Regions from separate parts of the Streptomyces siamensis genome, predicted to be linked through region 4. Evidence: riboswitches for the same ligand, from Rfam matches in the RefSeq annotation. Region 4 holds a riboswitch; each other region holds the start of a gene.
What was found. Region 4 has a riboswitch for cyclic di-AMP ahead of ABEB03_RS31640 (C40 family peptidase). Riboswitches for the same ligand answer to the same signal wherever they lie in the genome.
Positions count from the first base shown of each region.

Region 1: linked by a shared signal. The riboswitch ahead of ABEB03_RS30255 (M23 family metallopeptidase) and the one ahead of ABEB03_RS31640 (C40 family peptidase) in region 4 are both predicted to bind cyclic di-AMP.
Region 2: linked by a shared signal. The riboswitch ahead of ABEB03_RS41630 (transglycosylase family protein) and the one ahead of ABEB03_RS31640 (C40 family peptidase) in region 4 are both predicted to bind cyclic di-AMP.
Region 3: linked by a shared signal. The riboswitch ahead of ABEB03_RS09835 (transglycosylase SLT domain-containing protein) and the one ahead of ABEB03_RS31640 (C40 family peptidase) in region 4 are both predicted to bind cyclic di-AMP.

Region 1 covers NZ_BAABKB010000029.1:81,210-85,864, forward strand. Annotated here, with positions in the region: gene ABEB03_RS30240 (bifunctional acetate--CoA ligase family protein/GNAT family N-acetyltransferase) at 1-164, opposite strand, end outside; gene ABEB03_RS30245 (HPr family phosphocarrier protein) at 342-623, shown strand; gene ABEB03_RS30250 (GntR family transcriptional regulator) at 793-1,488, opposite strand; gene ABEB03_RS30255 (M23 family metallopeptidase) at 1,750-2,514, opposite strand; cyclic di-AMP (ydaO/yuaA leader) riboswitch at 2,527-2,686, opposite strand; gene ABEB03_RS30260 (M16 family metallopeptidase) at 2,902-4,302, opposite strand; gene ABEB03_RS30265 (M16 family metallopeptidase) at 4,299-4,655, opposite strand, start outside.
Region 2 covers NZ_BAABKB010000046.1:170-4,824, forward strand. Annotated here, with positions in the region: gene ABEB03_RS41620 (cytochrome P450 family protein) at 13-1,284, shown strand; gene ABEB03_RS41625 (transglycosylase family protein) at 1,469-2,443, shown strand; cyclic di-AMP (ydaO/yuaA leader) riboswitch at 2,627-2,790, shown strand; gene ABEB03_RS41630 (transglycosylase family protein) at 2,794-3,468, shown strand; gene eno (phosphopyruvate hydratase) at 3,964-4,655, shown strand, end outside.
Region 3 covers NZ_BAABKB010000003.1:189,445-194,099, reverse strand. Annotated here, with positions in the region: gene ABEB03_RS09840 (CocE/NonD family hydrolase) at 1-1,352, shown strand, start outside; cyclic di-AMP (ydaO/yuaA leader) riboswitch at 1,819-1,930, shown strand; gene ABEB03_RS09835 (transglycosylase SLT domain-containing protein) at 1,953-2,684, shown strand; gene ABEB03_RS09830 (HAD family hydrolase) at 2,806-3,615, opposite strand; gene ABEB03_RS09825 (FAD-dependent oxidoreductase) at 3,820-4,655, opposite strand, start outside.
Region 4 covers NZ_BAABKB010000030.1:179,862-184,516, reverse strand. Annotated here, with positions in the region: gene pcrA (DNA helicase PcrA) at 1-1,368, opposite strand, end outside; cyclic di-AMP (ydaO/yuaA leader) riboswitch at 1,932-2,104, shown strand; gene ABEB03_RS31640 (C40 family peptidase) at 2,112-3,281, shown strand; gene ABEB03_RS31635 (tellurite resistance/C4-dicarboxylate transporter family protein) at 3,392-4,354, shown strand; gene ABEB03_RS31630 (hypothetical protein) at 4,484-4,655, opposite strand, start outside.

The sequences.
Region 1 (4,655 bases), on a different contig from region 4:
AAGCGGTAGTACTTCGACTCGTCGGACACCTGCTCGTAGAAGCTGACCAGGCGCTCGGCGTCATCGACGGTGATGGGCCTGATGCGGGCGGTGCCGCCGTCGCGCAGCACCACGTCGGCTTCCCAGTGAGCGGGGTACGCGTGCCCGTCCGGCGAGGTCTGCATGGGCCCCAGAGTACGGCTCGCGTCCGACAACGGCGCGCGGCAGTCTGTGGAGGACGGAAGCCGGATCGAGGCCGCGATCCGGCGACACTCGGGACGGGACTCCGGACCGCTCCGGGCAGTCTTCACGTTATGGGACACTGGTCTAGACAACCCTGAACACCTGAAGGGCAGCATCACATGGCTGAGCGCCGCGTCAACGTCGGCTGGGCTGAGGGCCTCCACGCCCGCCCCGCCTCCATCTTCGTCCGGGCCGCCACGGCCTCCGGCATCCCCGTGACGATCGCCAAGGCCGACGGGAACCCCGTCAACGCGGCCTCCATGCTCGCGGTCCTCGGCCTGGGTGCCCAGGGCGGCGAGGAGATCGTCCTCGCCTCCGACGCCGAGGGTGCGGACGCCGCCCTCGACCGCCTTGCCAAGCTGGTCGCCGAGGGGCTCGAGGAGCTCCCGGAGACTGTCTGATCGCATTGCCGGCGACGGCGGACTTCGCCCCGAGAGGCGAAAGAACGCCGTCCCGCACATCCGCCGAAGGGCTCGTCCGAGAATCTCGGACGAGCCCTTTGCTTTTCCCGTTTCCGGGCAGCAGAAATAATCCCCCGCGAATTACTCATCTTTGTATACGGTGCCCGTGTTAATGCCGCACGCCCGTCATGTTTACGGGATGTTGCGAAGTCCTCACACGCTCCGCCCGGTCCCCGCCGCCGGGAAAACGGAGCCGGTGCGCGGCCGTCGCACGCTCCGCGTGCAGAGCCGTGATCGACCGCGCCCGCTCGCTGTCGCCCCGCGCGACGGCGTCCACGATCCCGCCGTGCTCCGCCCAGGACTCCGCCGGGCCGGCCGGCACCTCCACGGTGTACATCCAGGCGATCTTGTGCCGCAGCTGCGCGAGCGTGGACGTCAGCGCCGGGCTGCCGGAGGCCTGCGCGAGGGTCTCGTGGAACCAGCCTCCCAAGGAGCGCAGATCCTCGCTGTGCCCCCTCCTGGCGCGCTCCTGACCGAGCCTGACCAGGCCCCGGAGCACCTTCAGATGGGCCTCGGTCCGGCGCTGGGCGGCCCGTGCCGCGGCCAGCGGCTCCAGCAGCATCCGCATCTCCAGCAGGTCCGACGCCTCCTGCTCGGTCGGCTCCGCGACACACGCGCCCGCGTGCCGCCGGGTGACGACGAAGCCCTCGGCCTCCAGCGTGCGCAGCGCTTCGCGCACGGGGACACGCGAGACGCCGTAGCGGCGGGCGAGCAGTTCCTCGGTGAGCCGGCTGCCGCGCTCGTAGACGCCCGAGACGATGTCGTCACGGATCGCCGTGCATACCGAGTGCGCCGGAATACGCATGACCGGACCTCCGCTTTAATGCCCGCGAAACGCCATCGATTGACGCCTGTTCAGTGACTCTATTGCAGGCAGCCGGAATTTCCGACGGGAGGCCGGAATCCATGGATATTTTTTGGACAGATGCCCGGCCGAAACGACGATGCCCCGGCTCGGTGAGCCGGGGCATCCAAAGTCGTGAAGAAGTCGCGGAGCGGACGTCGGAGGTTCACACCGCGCGAGCGGCGGCGCGCCGGGCGTCCGTGCCCCGCGGGCCGAGGTGCGTCAGACGCTCACACCGCGCGCGCGGAGGTAGCCGACGGGGTCCATGTCCGAGCCGTACTCCGCGGTCGTACGGGCCTCGAAGTGAAGGTGCGGTCCGGTGGTGTTCCCGGTGGACCCGGAGAGGGCTATCTGCTGCCCCGGGGTGACCGCCTGGCCGACGGAGACGCCGATGGACGACAGGTGGCCGTACATGGTGTACGTGCCGTCGTGCATCTTGATCACGACCTGGTTGCCGTAGGCGCCGCCCCAGCCGGCCGTGACGACCGTGCCCGAGCCGACGGCGTGGACCGGGGTGCCGGACGCCGCGTGGAAGTCGACGCCGGTGTGGCTGCCGGAGGACCAGAGGCTGCCACCGGTCTTGTAGCCCGTGGAGACGTACGAGCCGGTGATCGGCAGGACGAAGGAGTTGAGGCGCTTGCGCTCGGCCTCGCGGGCGGCGCGCTCCTTGGCCTCACGCTTCTTCTTGGCCTCCTCGGCGGCCCGCTTGCGGGCGGCCTCCTCGGCCTTCTTCAGCGCCGTGGCCTCGTCGGCGGCGCGCTGCTGCGCCACGGCCTGCTCGTCGATCTGCTCGGCTACCGAGTCGCCGAGGGAGACGACCGGAGTCAGTCCGGTCTGCTCGACGGAGGTCTCCGCGGCGAGCGCGGGTGCGGCCAGCGCCCCGACGACGCCGGTGGTGGTGAGCGCCGCGACGCCGACGGCGTTCGTGGTGGTGCGCTTCACGCGGCTCGGACGACGATGCTTCCCGGTGCCACAGGTGAACGCCATGTAGGGGCTGGTCCTTTCCTTCCCTCTCGCCTACCGGGTTAGCTGACGGGTTCGGAGCAGGAAGGTCTCCTACGGACCCCCTCCGGGAGGGCGTCCGATTCACCCCAGGGACTGCGTATGGGTCCCCGGCTCCCCTGGCTCGCGCCGTACGGGGACTCGGCGATGACTGTCCGGTGCCGCGGGCGCGGCGCACTGCCTGGCGAACAGCCGGATCGACGCTAGACGGGGCGCCTTTCGAACAACAAACGGATCACGGTTTTTGTAGTGCATGCCACAGGGCAGACAGGCAACCTCTCCACCAATACGGACAAATCGAGAAGGGAGTCCGGACAAAGCGAGGCCCAGGTGACGTATGCGCCACCTGGGCCTCCGAGATGTCGCGCCGCTCTACTCGGCCGTCACGACGGTCACTTCACCGATTCCGAGGGCCTGGACGGGCTCCTTGATCTTCTCGGCGTCGCCCACCAGCACCGTCACCAGCCGGTCCACCGGGAAGGCGTTCACGACGGCCGCCGTTGCCTCCACGGTGCCCGTCGCGGCCAGCTGCTGATACAGCGTCGCCTGGTAGTCGTCGGGCAGGAACTGCTCGACCTGGTCCGCGAGTGTGCTCGCCACGGCCGCCGCGGTCTCGAACTTGAGGGGCGCCACACCGACCAGGTTCTGCACGGCGACGTCCCGCTCGGCGTCGGTCAGACCCTCGGCGGCGAGGGTGCGCAGCACCTTCCACAGGTCGTCGAGCGCCGGACCCGTGTTCGGGGTGTCCACGGAGCCGCTGATGGCGAGCATCGCCACGCCCGTGGTGCCCGCGGAGGACGACGGCGCGGCCCGCAGGACCTGGCCGAACGCCCGTACGCCGTAGGTGTATCCCTTCTCCTCGCGCAGGACCCGGTCCAGACGCGAGGTGAGGGTGCCGCCGAGGCAGTAGGTGCCGAGCACCTGGGCGGGCCACACACGGTCGTGCCGGTCGGCCCCCACACGGCCGATGAGCAGCTGCGTCTGCACGGCACCGGGCCGGTCGACGATGATCACGCGGCCCGTGTCGTCGGCGCTCACCGGCGGCACCGGGCGCGGCTCGGCGGACGAGCCGGTCCAGGAGCCGAGCGTGTCGCCGAGCAGTTCGTCGACGTCGACGCCGGTGAGGTCACCGACGATGACCGCGGTCCCGGTCGCGGGACGCACGTGCTTCTCGTAGAAGGCGCGCACGGCCGCCGAGTCGATGTTCTCGACGGTCTCCTCGGTGCCCTGCCGCGGGCGCGACATGCGCGAGGTCGACGGGAAGAGCTCCTTGGAGAGCTCCTTGGCGGCGCGGCGGGCCGGGTTGGCCGACTCGTGCGGGATCTCGTCCAGCCGGTTGCGCACCAGCCGCTCGACCTCGCTGTCCTCGAACGCCGGTGCCCGCAGGGCGTCGGCCAGCAGACCGAGCGCCTTGGGCAGGCGGGAGACGGGGACTTCGAGCGACAGACGCACGCCGGGGTGGTCCGCGTGCGCGTCGAGCGTGGCGCCGCAGCGCTCCAGCTCCGCGGCGAACTCCTCGGCGGAGTGCTTGTCCGTGCCCTCGGAGAAGGCCCGCGCCATGATGGTGGCGACGCCGTCCAGACCGGTCGGCTCGGCCTCCAGGGGCGCCGCGAGCAGCACCTCGACGGCGACGACCTGCTGACCGGGGCGGTGGCAGCGCAGCACCGTCAGGCCGTTGTCCAGCGTGCCGCGCTCGGGGGCCGGGAACGCCCAGGGCTTGGCCTCGCCCGCCTGGGGCTGCGGGTGGAAATCCATGCTCGCGAGCTCGGTCACTTCGCCGACTCCTCGTCTTCGTCGGTGGTTTCGGCGGCCTGAGGGGCCTCGGCGAGCGGCTCGTAGACGAGCACCGCGCGGTTGTCGGGGCGCAGCCGGGCCTTGGCGACCTCCTGGACCTCCTCGGCGGTGACGGCGAGGACGCGCTGCACGGCGGTCAGGGCGAGCTGCGGGTCGCCGAACAGGACGGCGAACCGGCACAGTTCGTCGGCGCGTCCCGCGACCGTGCCCAGCCGGTCCAGCCACTCGCGCTCCAACTGGGCCTGCGCCCGCTCCATCTCCTCGGCGGTGGGGCCCTCCTCGGCGAACCGGGCGAGCTCCGCGTCGACGGCGGCCTCGATGACCGGGACCTC
Region 2 (4,655 bases), on a different contig from region 4:
TACCGTCGGGGAGTGACCGAGCCCCACGCCTCCGCCAGCCCCGCCCCCGAACTCTTCACCTGGGAGTTCGCGACCGACCCCTACCCGGCGTACGCCTGGCTCCGGGAGCACGCCCCGGTGCACCGGACCCGGCTGCCCAGCGGGGTGGAGGCCTGGCTCGTCACCCGGTACACGGACGCCCGGCAGGCGCTCGCCGACCAACGGCTGTCCAAGAACCCCGCCCATCACGACGAACCCGCCCACGCCAAGGGGAAGACGGGCATCCCGGGCGAGCGCAAGGCCGAGCTGATGACCCATCTGCTGAACATCGACCCGCCGGACCACACCCGGCTGCGGCGGCTGGTCAGCAAGGCGTTCACCCCGCGCAGGGTGGCGGAGTTCGCGCCGCGCGTGCAGGAACTGACCGACCGGCTGATCGACCGGTTCGCGGGCGAGGGCTCCGCGGACCTCATCCACGACTTCGCGTTCCCGCTGCCCATCTACGCCATCTGCGACCTGCTCGGCGTCCCCCGCGAGGACCAGGACGACTTCCGGGACTGGGCGGGCATGATGATCCGGCACGGTGGCGGGCCGAGGGGCGGGGTGGCGCGGTCCGTCAAGAAGATGCGCGGCTATCTGGCCGACCTCATCCACCGCAAGCGGGAGGCGCTGCCCGAGCACCCCGCACCCGGCGAGGACCTCATCTCCGGGCTCATCCGCGCCTCCGACCACGGCGAGCACCTCACCGAGAACGAGGCCGCCGCGATGGCGTTCATCCTGCTCTTCGCGGGATTCGAGACGACGGTCAACCTCATCGGCAACGGCACCTACGCCCTCCTCACCCACCCCGGGCAGCGGGCCCGCCTCCAGACCTCCCTCGCCGCGGGGGAGCGGGCACTGCTCGAGACCGGGGTCGAGGAACTCCTGCGCTACGACGGGCCGGTCGAGCTCGCCACCTGGCGGTTCGCCACGGAGTCCGTGCGGATCGGCGGGCAGGACATCGCGCCCGGCGATCCCGTCCTCGTCGTCCTGGCGGCTGCGGACCGTGACCCCGCACGGTTCGAACAGCCGGACACGCTCGACCTGTCCCGGCGTGACAACCAGCACCTCGGGTACGGTCACGGCCTTCACTACTGTCTCGGCGCGCCGCTCGCCCGTCTGGAGGGGCAGACCGCGCTCGCCACGCTCCTCGCCCGCCTGCCCGATCTGCAACTCGCGGGGGATCCGGCCGATTTGCGCTGGCGTGGTGGCCTCATTATGCGTGGATTGCGCACACTTCCGGTGGAGTTCACGCCGATCAGGTAGGCATGCCGCGGAACGGCGTCCCGACCGGCAGTGGATGACGGTCCGTCATATCTGTGATCTTCACGTGATCTGCGCTGCATCGACTTGTGACAAGCGTTCGAGTGCGGATACGTTCACCCAGCAACGCGGCCCATCTGTCGCTGTAGCCGCTGTAGTCACCTGCTGTCACGCGAAAGGCTTCCGCATGCTCTCCGGGAACGGCCGTCACCGTCGCCCCCGTCAGGCCCCGGCCCTCATCGTCGCCGCAGGAGTGACCGGATCGGCCATCGCGATCCCGTTGCTCGGCGCCACCAGCGCGAGCGCAGCCGACGGCACCACGTGGGACCGGGTCGCGGAGTGCGAGAGCGGCGGCGCCTGGAGCGCCGACAACGGCAACGGCTACTACGGCGGCCTTCAGTTGACCCAGGACAACTGGGAGAGGTACGGCGGTCTCGCCTACGCCCCGAGCGCCGACCAGGCCAGCCGCTCGCAGCAGATAGCCATCGCGGAGAAGGTCCTCGACGGCGAGGGGCTCACCGCCTGGCCGACCTGCGGGCCGCTCTCCGGGCTCAGCAAGAACTCCGCTGACGTCGAGGTCGACACGGGCCTGGGCGACGATTCCTCGAACGAGGGCGGTTCTTCGGACTCGTCCGGTTCGTCCTCTTCATCTGATTCTTCCGACTCCTCTTTCTCGTCCGGTTCGTCCTCCCTGACCGACACCTCGCGCGAGGGCGGGAACTCCACCAAGTCCGACACCTCGTCCGACGAGGACTCCCAGGACTCGGACCGCTCGGACCAGGCGACGCCGAAGAGCGATGGATCGGACAAGTCGGGCCGGAGCGACGAGTCTTCGGAGGCGTCCGAGGGCGGCACGGCCGGAGCCGGCCGCCACCGCGGCGACAGCGCCGACGAGGACGCCACGGAGGGCGCGGGTGACGCCCGCAAGGACGGCACTCCGGGGCGGCACGCCTCCCGCGGCTCGGCCCCCTCGCGTGAATCCGCCGACGGCTCCTACACCGTGCGCAACGGCGACAGCCTCTCGACGATCGCCGACGCCCTCGACCTGCCGGGCGGATGGTCCGGGCTGTACGACGCGAACAAGAAGACGGTCGGCGCCGACCCCGACCTCATCCTCCCCGGTCAGAGCCTTGCAGTTGATGCCGAATCGGGCGAAAAGTAGCGGGAGTTCGCGTCACGGTTCGCCGTGGAATGTCCGGTTTGGTGCGAGTGAGAGATGAGTCTCAGAGGCCCTGATCGTCTTTGGAATTCCGTCGACCGCATGCCTACGGTCGTGATCGCTCGCCACAGCGGGCCCCGACGGTCGCAACGCCGAATCCTGCCGACGGCCGTACGGGAACAGTCGACGCGTCAAGCGCCGTGGGCAGGAGCGGGGGACCCAAGGTAAGTGCCGCGAACGGTTGTTGAACCGGGAGCGGCTAGGGGTGGAGCCGAGCGCTGGAGCGCGCGGCCGGGCACTCACCCGCCCGAACCCGACAGCTCACCTCGCAGGCGTCGGTGAGGGGATCCTCCATGCTGTTTTCCGACAAGGGCAAGCACCGTCGTCCTTCCAAGGCCGCACGTGTCGCCGCCCTCGCCGGTGTCACCGGTGTCGCCATCGCCGCTCCGCTGATGGCCGCCGGCAACGCCTCCGCCGCCACCGCGTCCGAGTGGGACGCCGTCGCCCAGTGCGAGGCCGGCGGCAACTGGGCCATCAACACCGGCAACGGCTACTACGGCGGCCTGCAGTTCGCGGCCTCCACCTGGGCCGCGTACGGAGGCACCGCCTACGCCTCCACCGCCGACAAGGCCTCCAAGGCCCAGCAGATAGCCGTCGGTGAGAAGGTTCTCGCCGCGCAGGGCAAGGGCGCCTGGCCGACCTGCGGCACGGGCCTGTCGAACGCCACGTACAACGGCGGCAGTGCCGACTCCGCGTCGAGCACCCCGAGCACCACCACCCGTACGACGGAGCAGCCCGCCTCACGTTCGGCCGAGCGCCCGGCCGCCAAGGAGACCGTCACCACCCCGACCGGCGAGAAGGTCAAGAAGGGTGACGGCGAGTACAAGGTCGTCAAGGGCGACACCCTCAGCTCCATCGCCGAGAAGAAGCACGTCAAGGGTGGCTGGCAGCAGCTGTTCAAGCTGAACAAGGACATCGTCGACGACGCCGACTTCATCTTCCCGGGCCAGCAGCTGCACCTCGGCTGACCGGCCCTCGCGCGGCGGCCGCGCCCCCCACCGGCCGCCGTGCGTCCGTCCGCGACCGCAGCCCCCACCTGCGTCCGCGCCCCCATCGGCCGTGTGCGGTCCGGACCGGCGTCCACGCCGTCCGGTCCGGCCCCGCGCCGCCGGTCGCGGTCCGGCACCGGTCCCCGAAAGGCCTCGGCCGGTCCATGGCTCTCCCATAGAAGAGGTCTCCGCACCGGAGGTCTCGTGAGGGTCCCCCCGTCCCCACGGGCTCCCCGCCCCGGCACGTGTTCCCCCGCACGCGCCGGGGCGGGGCTTTTCGTGCGGGGCGGTATTCATGTACGGGGCAGGTTTTTGTTCCGTTCGGAAACAATTTACGCTCGGTTCTGCTCAAGGGGTGGTCGTCAGGCTGGCCGATCCCCCCGGGGCGGTTAGGCTCATGTCGCGAAGCCGTCCCAGGCTCCGCGCCGTGCCGGGCCCGGTGTCCGGCGTACCCGCGTCACATCCCAGAAGGAGATGCTCGTGCCGTCCATCGACGTCGTCGTAGCCCGGGAAATCCTGGACTCCCGAGGCAACCCCACGGTCGAGGTCGAGGTCGGCCTCGACGACGGCAGCACCGGTCGTGCCGCCGTCCCGTCCGGCGCCTCCACCGGTGCCTTCGAGGCCATCGAGCTCCGCGACGGTGACCCCAACCGCTACCAGGGCAAGGGTGTCGAGAAGGCCGTCCTCGCCGTCATCGAGCAGATCGGCCCGGAGCTCGTCGGCTACGACGCCACCGAGCAGCGCCTGATCGACCAGGCGATGTTCGACCTGGACGCCACCGACAACAAGGGCTCGCTCGGCGCCAACGCCATCCTCGGCGTCTCGCTCGCCGTCGCGCACGCCGCCTCCGAGGCGTCCGACCTCCCCCTCTTCCGCTACCTGGGCGGCCCGAACGCGCACCTGCTGCCCGTTCCGATGATGAACATCCTGAACGGCGGCTCGCACGCCGACTCCAACGTGGACATCCAGGAGTTCATGATCGCCCCGATCGGCGCGGAGTCCTTCTCCGAGGCCCTGCGCTGGGGTGCCGAGGTCTACCACACCCTCAAGAAGGTGCTGAAGACCAAGGGCCTGTCCACCGGCCTCGGCGACGAGGGCGGCTTCGCCCCGAACCTGGAGTCGAACCGCGCCGCGCTCGACCTCATCCTCGAGGCCATCAAGCAGGC
Region 3 (4,655 bases), on a different contig from region 4:
AGAACTACGGAGCGATCCGGGCGGCGGTCCTGGCGGTCGGCGGCTGGCACGACCCGTACCGCGACACGGTGCTGCGTCTGGTCGAGCACCTGCCACCCGATCGCGTACGCGGAGTGATCGGCCCGTGGTCGCACCACTATCCCGACCGGGACCGGCCGCCCGGCCCGGCGATCGGCTTCCTCCAGGAGACCCTGCGCTGGTGGGACCACTGGCTGCGCACCCCGACGACGCCCGGGACGGGCCCCGGCCCCGGCCCCGGCCCCGGCGGCATCATGACGGAACCGCTCCTGCGCTCGTACGTCATGGACGCGCGTCCCCCGGCGACGACGTATCCGGTGATCACCGGCCGCTGGGTGGGTGATCCCGTCTGGCCGTCGCCCTCCGTGACCCGGGTCACATACGCGCTCCAGGGCGACCCGGTGGCGGTGCGCTCACCGCAGCACACCGGGGTGGACGCGGGCCGCACCGTCCCACGCGGCCACGACGCCGACCTGCCCCCGGACCAGCGGGAGGAGGACGCCCGGTCGGTCTGCTTCGAGTTCGAGGTCACGGAGGAGACCTGGGTCCTGGGCCGCCCGGCGGTCCGGCTGCGGCTGACCTCGCACTCCCCCCGGGGCCAGGTGATCGCCAGGCTGTGCGACGTGGCTCCCGACGGCGCCTCGACGCTCGTCACCCGGGGCGTGCTGAATCTGTCGGCGCGCCACGGCAGCGACCGGGCGACGGCATGGGTGCCGGGCGCGACGGAGGACGTGCTCGTCGAGCTGGACCCCATCGGTCACGCGTTCCCGCCCGGGCATCACGTCCGGCTCGCCGTCTCCTCCGCGTACTGGCCGTGGGTCTGGCCCCAGCCCGGTCCGGAGACCGGCTTCACCCTGGACCCGGCGGCCGGCGTCCTCGAACTCCCGGTGAGGGCACGGGAGTCGGACCCGGCGATCGCCTTCGAGGAGCCGGAGCAGTCCGCACCCCTCGGGGCGGCCTCCCCCGCGACGCTGGACGAGCCGCGCCCCGAACGGCTCCTCGTGCACGACGTCGCCAAGGGCGAGTGGCGTCTGGAGACCGACCTCCGTCACGAAGGCACCCATATCCACCCGGACGGCCTCGAAGTCACCGAGGACGTCGGGGAGTCGTACACGATCGACGAGTCCGGCCCCTTGTCGGCGCGCGCCCGCTCGGCCTGGTCGGTCCGCTTCCACCGCCCTGACCTCGCCTGGGACGCCCGGGTGACGACGCGGTCGGAACTCACCTGCTCCGAAAGGGAGTTCATCGCCTCCGACGAGGTCATCTGCAGGGACGGCGACGAGGTGGTCTTCCACCGGACGTGGCAGAAGCGGATCCCGCGCACGTCGGGCTAGGCCCGCCGACGCTCCGGCCCTGCCCGCCGGGGCGGCCGGACGCACGACCGCCCTGCCCCACGGAAACCCCTGCGGCCTGCCCGAGTTGCCCGACTTATACCCTCCGGCCCGCCACGCCCTGATGTCCGAGTTGTACCTACTCGTACCGATAGGCCACCGAGGCGTGATGTCCGAGTTGCCGGTCTTGCCGCTTTAGTTGGCCTTGGTCTCGTGAGTTGGGTCACGTGCACCCTCGACCGGGAATTTACGCCGTCTTCACAGGATCCCTTTGCTAAAGGCAAGTTGAGGATCCAATTCCGGTTGAATCGGACGTATCGACACTGCCTTAATCAGGCGAAAGCGATCTTCGTCCGAAATTCAGCCCTTGTTCCCGACATGTGCTCTCGCATACGTTCACGTCGATCCCGGGCGGATCGCCGAATCCTGCCGCCGCCCGGACCCACCCACCCACGCACACACGGCAGGAGCGGGGGACCCAGAAAAGCCGTCGATCCAGACAAACCGGAACGACTAGGGGTCAAGCCGCACAGAGAGCGCGGCCGGGCACCTCCCCGCCCGAACCCGACAGCTCACCTCGCAGGCGCAGGAGAGGAAACCGCCATGTCCGGACGACTCATGAACCGCCGCTTCAGGACCAGCCCCCTCATCACCCGTGGCGTGCTCGCCGCCGGTGTGGGCGGAGTCGCCCTCGCACTCCCCCTCCTGAGCGCCACCGGCGCCCAGGCCGCCACCGCGACGCAGACCGTCCGGGCGACCGTCCCCCAGGTGCAGCTCCTCACCTACACCGTGGTCGCCGGTGACACCCTCCAGAGCGTCGCGAAGAAGAACCCGTCGAGCGGTGGCTGGCAGGCGCTGTACGACGCCAACAAGGCCGTCATCGGCCCCGACGCCGCCCACCTGCGCCCGGGACTGGTGCTGACGGTGGGCACGAAGAACCTCGCGACCGGCGTGGTGTCCCCGCTCACCAAGGCCGCACCGGCGGCAGCGGCCCCCTCCTCCGGCAAGACGTACGCCAACAACCTCGACGGCTGGATCAAGCACTCCCTGGACATCATGGCCAAGAAGCGCATACCCGGCACGTACAACGGCATCCACCGCAACGTGATGCGCGAGTCCTCCGGCAACCCCCGCGCCATCAACAACTGGGACTCCAACGCCAAGGCCGGCATCCCCTCGAAGGGCCTCCTCCAGGTGATCGACCCCACCTTCAAGGCGTACCACGTCCCCGGCACCTCGATGGACCCGTACGACCCGGTCGCGAACATCACGGCCGCCTGCAACTACGCCGCGGCGAAGTACGGCTCGATCGACAACGTCAACGGAGCGTACTGACCCGGCGACAGCGGCACATCGCCGATTCGGGGCGCGGGCGGACTTCCGCACGCGCCCCGAATCGGTATTTTTGTCCGTCTTTCTCAGACTTCTCTGATTTGTTCCGTTTCTTCGGTTGCGTCTACACCCCGAAGAGCCGTTCCAGCACGACCGCGATGCCGTCGTCCTCGTTCGACAAGGTCACCTCGTCGGCCACCGCCTTCAGTTCCGGATGCGCGTTGGCCATGGCGATCCCACGGGCCGCCCAGTCGAACATGGGGATGTCATTGGGCATGTCGCCGAAGGCGAGGGTCTCGGCGGGCGCGAGACCGAGGTGCGCCGCGGCGAGGGCGAGACCCGTCGCCTTGGTCACGCCGCATGGCTGGAGTTCGACGGTACCCGGCCCCGACATGGTGACCGTCGCCAGCGAACCGACCACCGACCGTGCCGCCGAGGCCAACTCGTCGTCGGTCAGGGAAGGGTGACGGAGCAGCACCTTGCTGATGGGCTCCGTCCACAGGTCGTCGCGCCGCCGCACCCGTACCGCCGGGAGCGTCGGGTGGGGCATCACGTAGCCCGGCTCGATCAAGGTCAGCCCGTCCACGCCGTCCTGGTCCACCGCCGCGTACAGCAGGCCGACTTCCGCCTCGATCTTGCCGAGCGCCGTCTCCGCCAGTTCCCTGTCCAGGGTCACCGACCACAGCATCCGGTCCGCCCCGGCGTCGTACAGCTGCGCTCCCTGACCGCACACCGCCAGTCCCTCGCCGCCGAGTTCGTCCAGCAGCGGTCGCACCCTCGGTGCGGGACGGCCCGTCACCACGAGATGCCGGGCACCCGCCTCGGCCACCCTCGCCAGCGCGGCCCGCGACCGGTCGGAGAGGGTGTCGTCGCCGCGCAGCAGCGTTCCGTCCAGGTCAGTGGCGATGAGTGAATATGCAGTCGGAGCGGCCATGATCCGAAGAATACGGATCGCACGACTCAACGGCCCGCCGTGAACCGGACGACGTCCGGTATCCCGCCCGCAACGCCCTTCACCGTCCGGACGGCAGGGGCAGTTCGCCGTACAACCCGTGCGCGCGGTACACGGAGGCGCCCTTCTCCACAGCCACGCAAGGGCGAGGTGCGCCGCTTCGCCCGCAGCGCACCTCGCCCCAACTCACCTGTGTGCGGCGGCCAGATGTCCGGCCAGCCGGGGCGAGGCGAACTCCGTCCCGCACACGAACCGCATCACCGGCCCGTACGAGGCCGCCGCCGGCAGCCCGGTGAAGTACAGGCCTCGGACGGAGGAGCGGTAGCCCGCGCCCAGCCTCGGGGTGCCGCGGCTGACCGCCAGTTCGGTGCGCAGCTCGTGCCCGAGGAAGTCCATCGCCGCGACGTCGACGCGATAGCCGGTCGCCGCGACGACGTGGTCGGCGAAGAGTTCCTCGGCCCGGCCCCCATGGGTCCGGACGGTCAGGACGGGGCTGCCCTCGCGCACCTGGGCGCGGACGATCCGCTGGACCTCACGGACCTCGACCTTGCCCTCGAAGCGGTCGCGCAGCCACCAGGCTCCGAGCGGGCCGAGCACCCGGCGCACCAAGTAGTGCCGGGCCCGCGCGGGCAGGTGGCGATAGGGCTGCGGGTAGTAGCTCAGGGCCCACAGGGACCAGGCGCGGCCGAAGGGGGACTCGGGGCGCAGCCTCGGCTGGTGCCACGGGGGCGCGCCGAAGTCCACGGCGCCCCTGCCGCGGGACACCACCCGCACCCGCGCACCCGCCTCCGCCGCGAGCGCCGCCGTCTCCAGAGCGGACTGGCCGGCGCCGACGACGATCAGTTCCTTGCCGGAGAACCGGCTCAGGTCGTGGTGCTGGGAGCTGTGCGAGACGGGGCCCGTGGGGGTGGGCCCGTCGGCCGCCACGCTCGCGAGCTCGGGAGGCAGATGGTCGAGTCCGGACAGACCGGTGGCCACCACGACGGCCCGCGCGGTGAACAACTCGCCCGAGTCCAGCTTGA
Region 4 (4,655 bases):
GACCTCCTTGCGCTCGTAGAAGCGGACGCCGCCGACGACCTTGTAGGGCAGGCCGACGCGGATGAAGACCTCTTCGAAGACACGGGACTGCGCGTTCGTACGGTAGAAGACGGCGACGTCGCCCGCCTTGGCCTCGCCCGCGTCGGTGAGACGGTCTATCTCGTCGGCGACGAACTGGGCCTCGTCGTGCTCCGTGTCGGCCACGTAGCCGGTGATGTTGGAACCGGCGCCCGCGTTGGTCCACAGGTTCTTCGGGCGCCGTGATTCGTTGCGCTCGATGACCGCGTTGGCAGCGGAGAGGATCGTCTGGGTGGAGCGGTAGTTCTGTTCGAGCAGGATCGTCGTCGCGTCCGTGTAGTCCTCCTCGAACTGGAGGATGTTGCGGATGGTCGCGCCGCGGAAGGCGTAGATCGACTGGTCGGCGTCACCCACGACGCACAGCTCGCCGGGGTCGCTGTCGGCGGGCCCCACCAGCTCCCTGACCAGGGCGTACTGCGCGTGGTTGGTGTCCTGGTACTCGTCGACCATGACGTGGCGGAAGCGGCGGCGGTAGTGCTCGGCGACGTCCGGGAAGGCGCGCAGCAGATTGACCGTCGTCATGATCAGGTCGTCGAAGTCGAGCGCGTTGGCCTCGCGGAGGCGCGACTGGTAGAGCGCGTAGGCCTGCGCGAGGGTCTTCTCGAAGCCGTCGGCGGCCTGGTTCGCGAAGTCCTCCTCGTCGATCAGCTCGTTCTTCAGGTTCGAGATCTTGGCGCTGAAGGACTTCGGCGGGAAGCGCTTGGGGTCGAGGTCCAGGTCGCGGCAGACCAGGGCCATCAGACGCTTGCTGTCGGCGGCGTCGTAGATCGAGAAGGACGACGTGAAGCCGAGCTTCTTGCTCTCGCGGCGCAGGATGCGGACGCAGGCGCTGTGGAAGGTCATCACCCACATCGCGCCCGCGCGCGGGCCGACGAGCTGCTCGACGCGCTCCTTCATCTCGCCCGCGGCCTTGTTCGTGAAGGTGATCGCGAGGATCTGGCCGGGGTGGACGTGCCGCTCGGCCAGCAGATGGGCGATCCGGTGGGTGAGCACGCGGGTCTTGCCCGAACCCGCGCCGGCCACGATGAGCAGCGGGGAGCCGGAGTGGACGACGGCGGCGCGCTGATTCTCGTTCAGTCCGTCGAGCAGCGTCGCCGGGTCCAGGGCAGGGCGGTGCGCGCCGTCGCGGTAGTACGCGTCCCGGGCCGGGGGCAGGTCGAAGCGGCCGCCGAACAGGTCGTCCGGAATCGGCTCCGGCGCCTCGTCCTCGGGCGGCGGCGGGGGCTCTTCCTCGTGGGCCCCGGAGGGCTTGAGGTCCGCCAGGAAGCTGTCGTCAAAGAGGCTGCTCATCGCTCTCCGAGTCTAGGCCGCCCCACCGACAACCGGCCGCCGCCCCGGAAAGTCCGCCCCGATCGGGGTGTCCGTCCGTCTCCGCGGTGCCTCATGGAAGCCGATGATCTTCCCGGACCGGCCTCCGTGAGCCCGGCCCGCCCCTCCCGGGTCCACTCCCGGGTCCACTCCCGGGTCCGCCGACCCCATCACCCGCCCGCCCGGCTCCGTGAGTCCCTCGCCCCCCGCCTGGACTCCGCGAGCCCCGTGCCCTGCCCCGGCATCGGCGCCGGCCCCGAAGACCCCTCCCCGCCGCCTCCGCCACCTCCGCCATCTCCGCCGCTCCGCCGTGACGCACATCACCTTCAGAACCCCCGCGGCGCGTCCCGCCCCCCACCGACACCCCCTTAACCCCTGTCACCCTCCAGATCCTCCGGACCACGATCGGTGAGAGTGACGCTTCTCATGGCCAAGGTCACGAAAATGTATCGGGCATATCGCACATCAACCTTCACAGCAGCCACACGAATTGGCTAGCGTGCCGCACAGGCCGCTCGACCCCCACCGGCGAACGTCGCCGGGCCGTGTGGCCTCCGCCGAATTCGGCCTGCCTTCGCGGCGGCCGGAACCGGGGACCCACCGACCTTGGGGTGAATCGGTCCAACTGCCTTGTGGGGCAAGGACCGTAGGGCAAACCTTCCGGATGCACCCGCCCGAACCCGACAGCTAACTCGGTAGGCGGATGACGGAAGGAGTCGCCTCTCTTGGCGTCGCACCGCAAATGGCGTCCCGCGGGTTCGCGTATGGCAGGCATACGCACCCCCGCTCTCGCGACGGCCGCCCTCACCTCCGTGGCCCTGCTCTCCCAGACGGCGAACGCGTCCCCCTCCGCCGAGCCCAGGCCGAGCCTCGAAGAAGTCGAGAAGAAGGTCAACGACCTCTACCACCAGGCCGAGACGGCCACCGAGAAGTACAACGCGACCAGGGAGAAGACAGCCAAGCAGCAGGAGCGCGTCGACGCCCTGCGCGACGACGTCGCCAAGCGCACCGAGAAGCTCAACTCGGCGCGTGAGGAACTGGGTTCGTTCGCGGCCGCGCAGTACCGCACCGGGGCCGCCGCCCCCGACACCGCGACCCTCCTGCTCGCCGACGACCCGCAGGACTACTTCGACCAGACCCAGCTGATGAACCGTCTGACCACCCGCCAGAAGGCGGCCGTCGACGACTACACCACCGAGCAGGCCGCCACCACGAAGAAGCGCACGGAGGCCGCCAAGAGCCTGGAGACGCTGTCCTCCTCGCAGGACGCGCTCAAGAAGTCCAAGGCCGACGTCCAGACGAAGCTCACCGAGGCGCGTGACCTGCTCTCGAAGCTGACCGCGGAGGAGAAGGCCCGGCTCGCCGCGATCGAGAAGAAGAAGCAGGAGGAGGCCGCGCGCAAGGCGGCGGAACTGGCGAAGCAGCAGGCCGCCGCCGAGGCCGCGAAGAAGGCGGCCGCGCAGGAGTCGTCGTCCGGCGACACCAGCACCGGCTCGACGGGCTCCACCGGCTCGACGACCACGGGTTCGTCGTCCACGGCGAAGGCGGACAAGGCGGTCGCCTTCGCCCGCACCCAGATCGGCAAGCCGTACGTGTGGGGCGCCACCGGACCGGACTCGTACGACTGCTCGGGCTTCACGCAGGCCGCCTGGAAGGCCGCCGGGGTCTCGCTCCCGCGCGTCACCTACGACCAGGTGAACGCGGGCACGACCGTCTCCCTCTCCGACGCGCAGCCCGGTGACCTGGTGTTCTTCTACGACGACATCAGCCACGTCGGCCTCTACATCGGCAACGGCATGATGATCCACGCGCCGAAGCCGGGCGCGTACGTGCGCGAGGAGTCGATCTACTACGACGGCACGTCGGCGATCCACAGCGTGGTGCGCCCGGCGTAGGCCGTCCCGCGGACGGCGCTCGGTGCCGGGCATGCGCGCGTGGGGCCTATCGGGCGCCCCGCGCGCGTGCCCCACGGGCAACTCCCCCGTCGGTCCATAGCATCGTCCGCATGCCAGCCTTCTCCCAGCTCCGCGCCTGGTGGGCGGAGCACCCGCCCGCCGCCGGTGCCGCCGTGATGGCCACGGGCATCGTCTCGGTCGGGCTGCACATGGCCGACCACGAGACGCTGTCCCGTATCGCGCTGGTCCTGGCCTGCGTGGCCTGGGTCGGGCTCGCCGCGGACTTCGTCCTGCGGCTGCTGCGGGAACGGCCGCGCTGGGTGGGAGAGGCGTACACGCCGGCCGGCCTCACCGCCGTCGCGGCCACCACCGTGCTCGGGACACGCCTGTCCGCCCTCGGATGGCAGGTCGTCGCCGAGGCCCTGCTCGCCCTGTCGGCCGTGCTCTGGCCCGTGCTGCTGTGGTGCGTCGTACGGCACTGGAAGCACCGGATGCCGGGCGGCGTGTTCCTCGTCTGCGTGGCCACGCAGGGGCTCGCCGTGCTGGCCGCCACGCTCGCCGCGGCCGTCGGCCCGAAGTGGCTCGCGCACGCCGCGCTCGTGCTGTTCTGGCTCGGTCTCGTGCTGTACGGGGTGGCGTACGCGCACTTCGACATCCGCGAGGTGGCGCGGGGGGCCGGGGACCAGTGGGTGGCGGGCGGCGCGCTCGCCATCTCGGCGCTGGCCGGGGCCAAGCTCGTCGCGGCGCACCACGTGAACCCGTACCTGTGGAACGACGACGACCAGAGCGTCCTGCGCACCGTGACCGTCGCCGTGCTGGTCCTCGCGGTCGCCTGGTACTGCGTCCTCGTCGTCTCGGAGCTGATCTGGCCGCGCCCGCGCTACGACGTACGACGCTGGGCGACGGTCTTCCCGATGGGAATGACGGCGGTGGCCACCCTGACCGTGTCGTCCGCGCTCGGCCACCCCTGGCTCAGGGGATGGGGGGACGCGCTGCTGTGGATCGCGGTGGCGGCGTGGCTGGCCGCCGCGGTGGGGGCCGCCCGGGCCGCGACGGCGTTCGAGCGGGCGTGAGCGGACGGCGGGCGCCCCTTCGCCGCGCTCGTGCCTTCGCCACGCTCATGCCTTAGCAGCGCTCGTGCCTTCGCCGCGCTCATGCCTTCGCCGCGCTCGGGCATCTGCCCTGCCGGGGCCGCTGCGCGCTCAGGTCCAGAGGACGGCGATGAAGATGTTGGCGGTCGTCAGCAGGCCGACGAGCCCGAAGAGGCGCTTGTCCACCTGCTCGTCGTCCCGCTTCACGTAGACCAGCCCCAGGATCACGATCAGCAGGGCCAGCTTCACGCCGATCTTGATGTTGTCGACCGGGTTGTCGTCG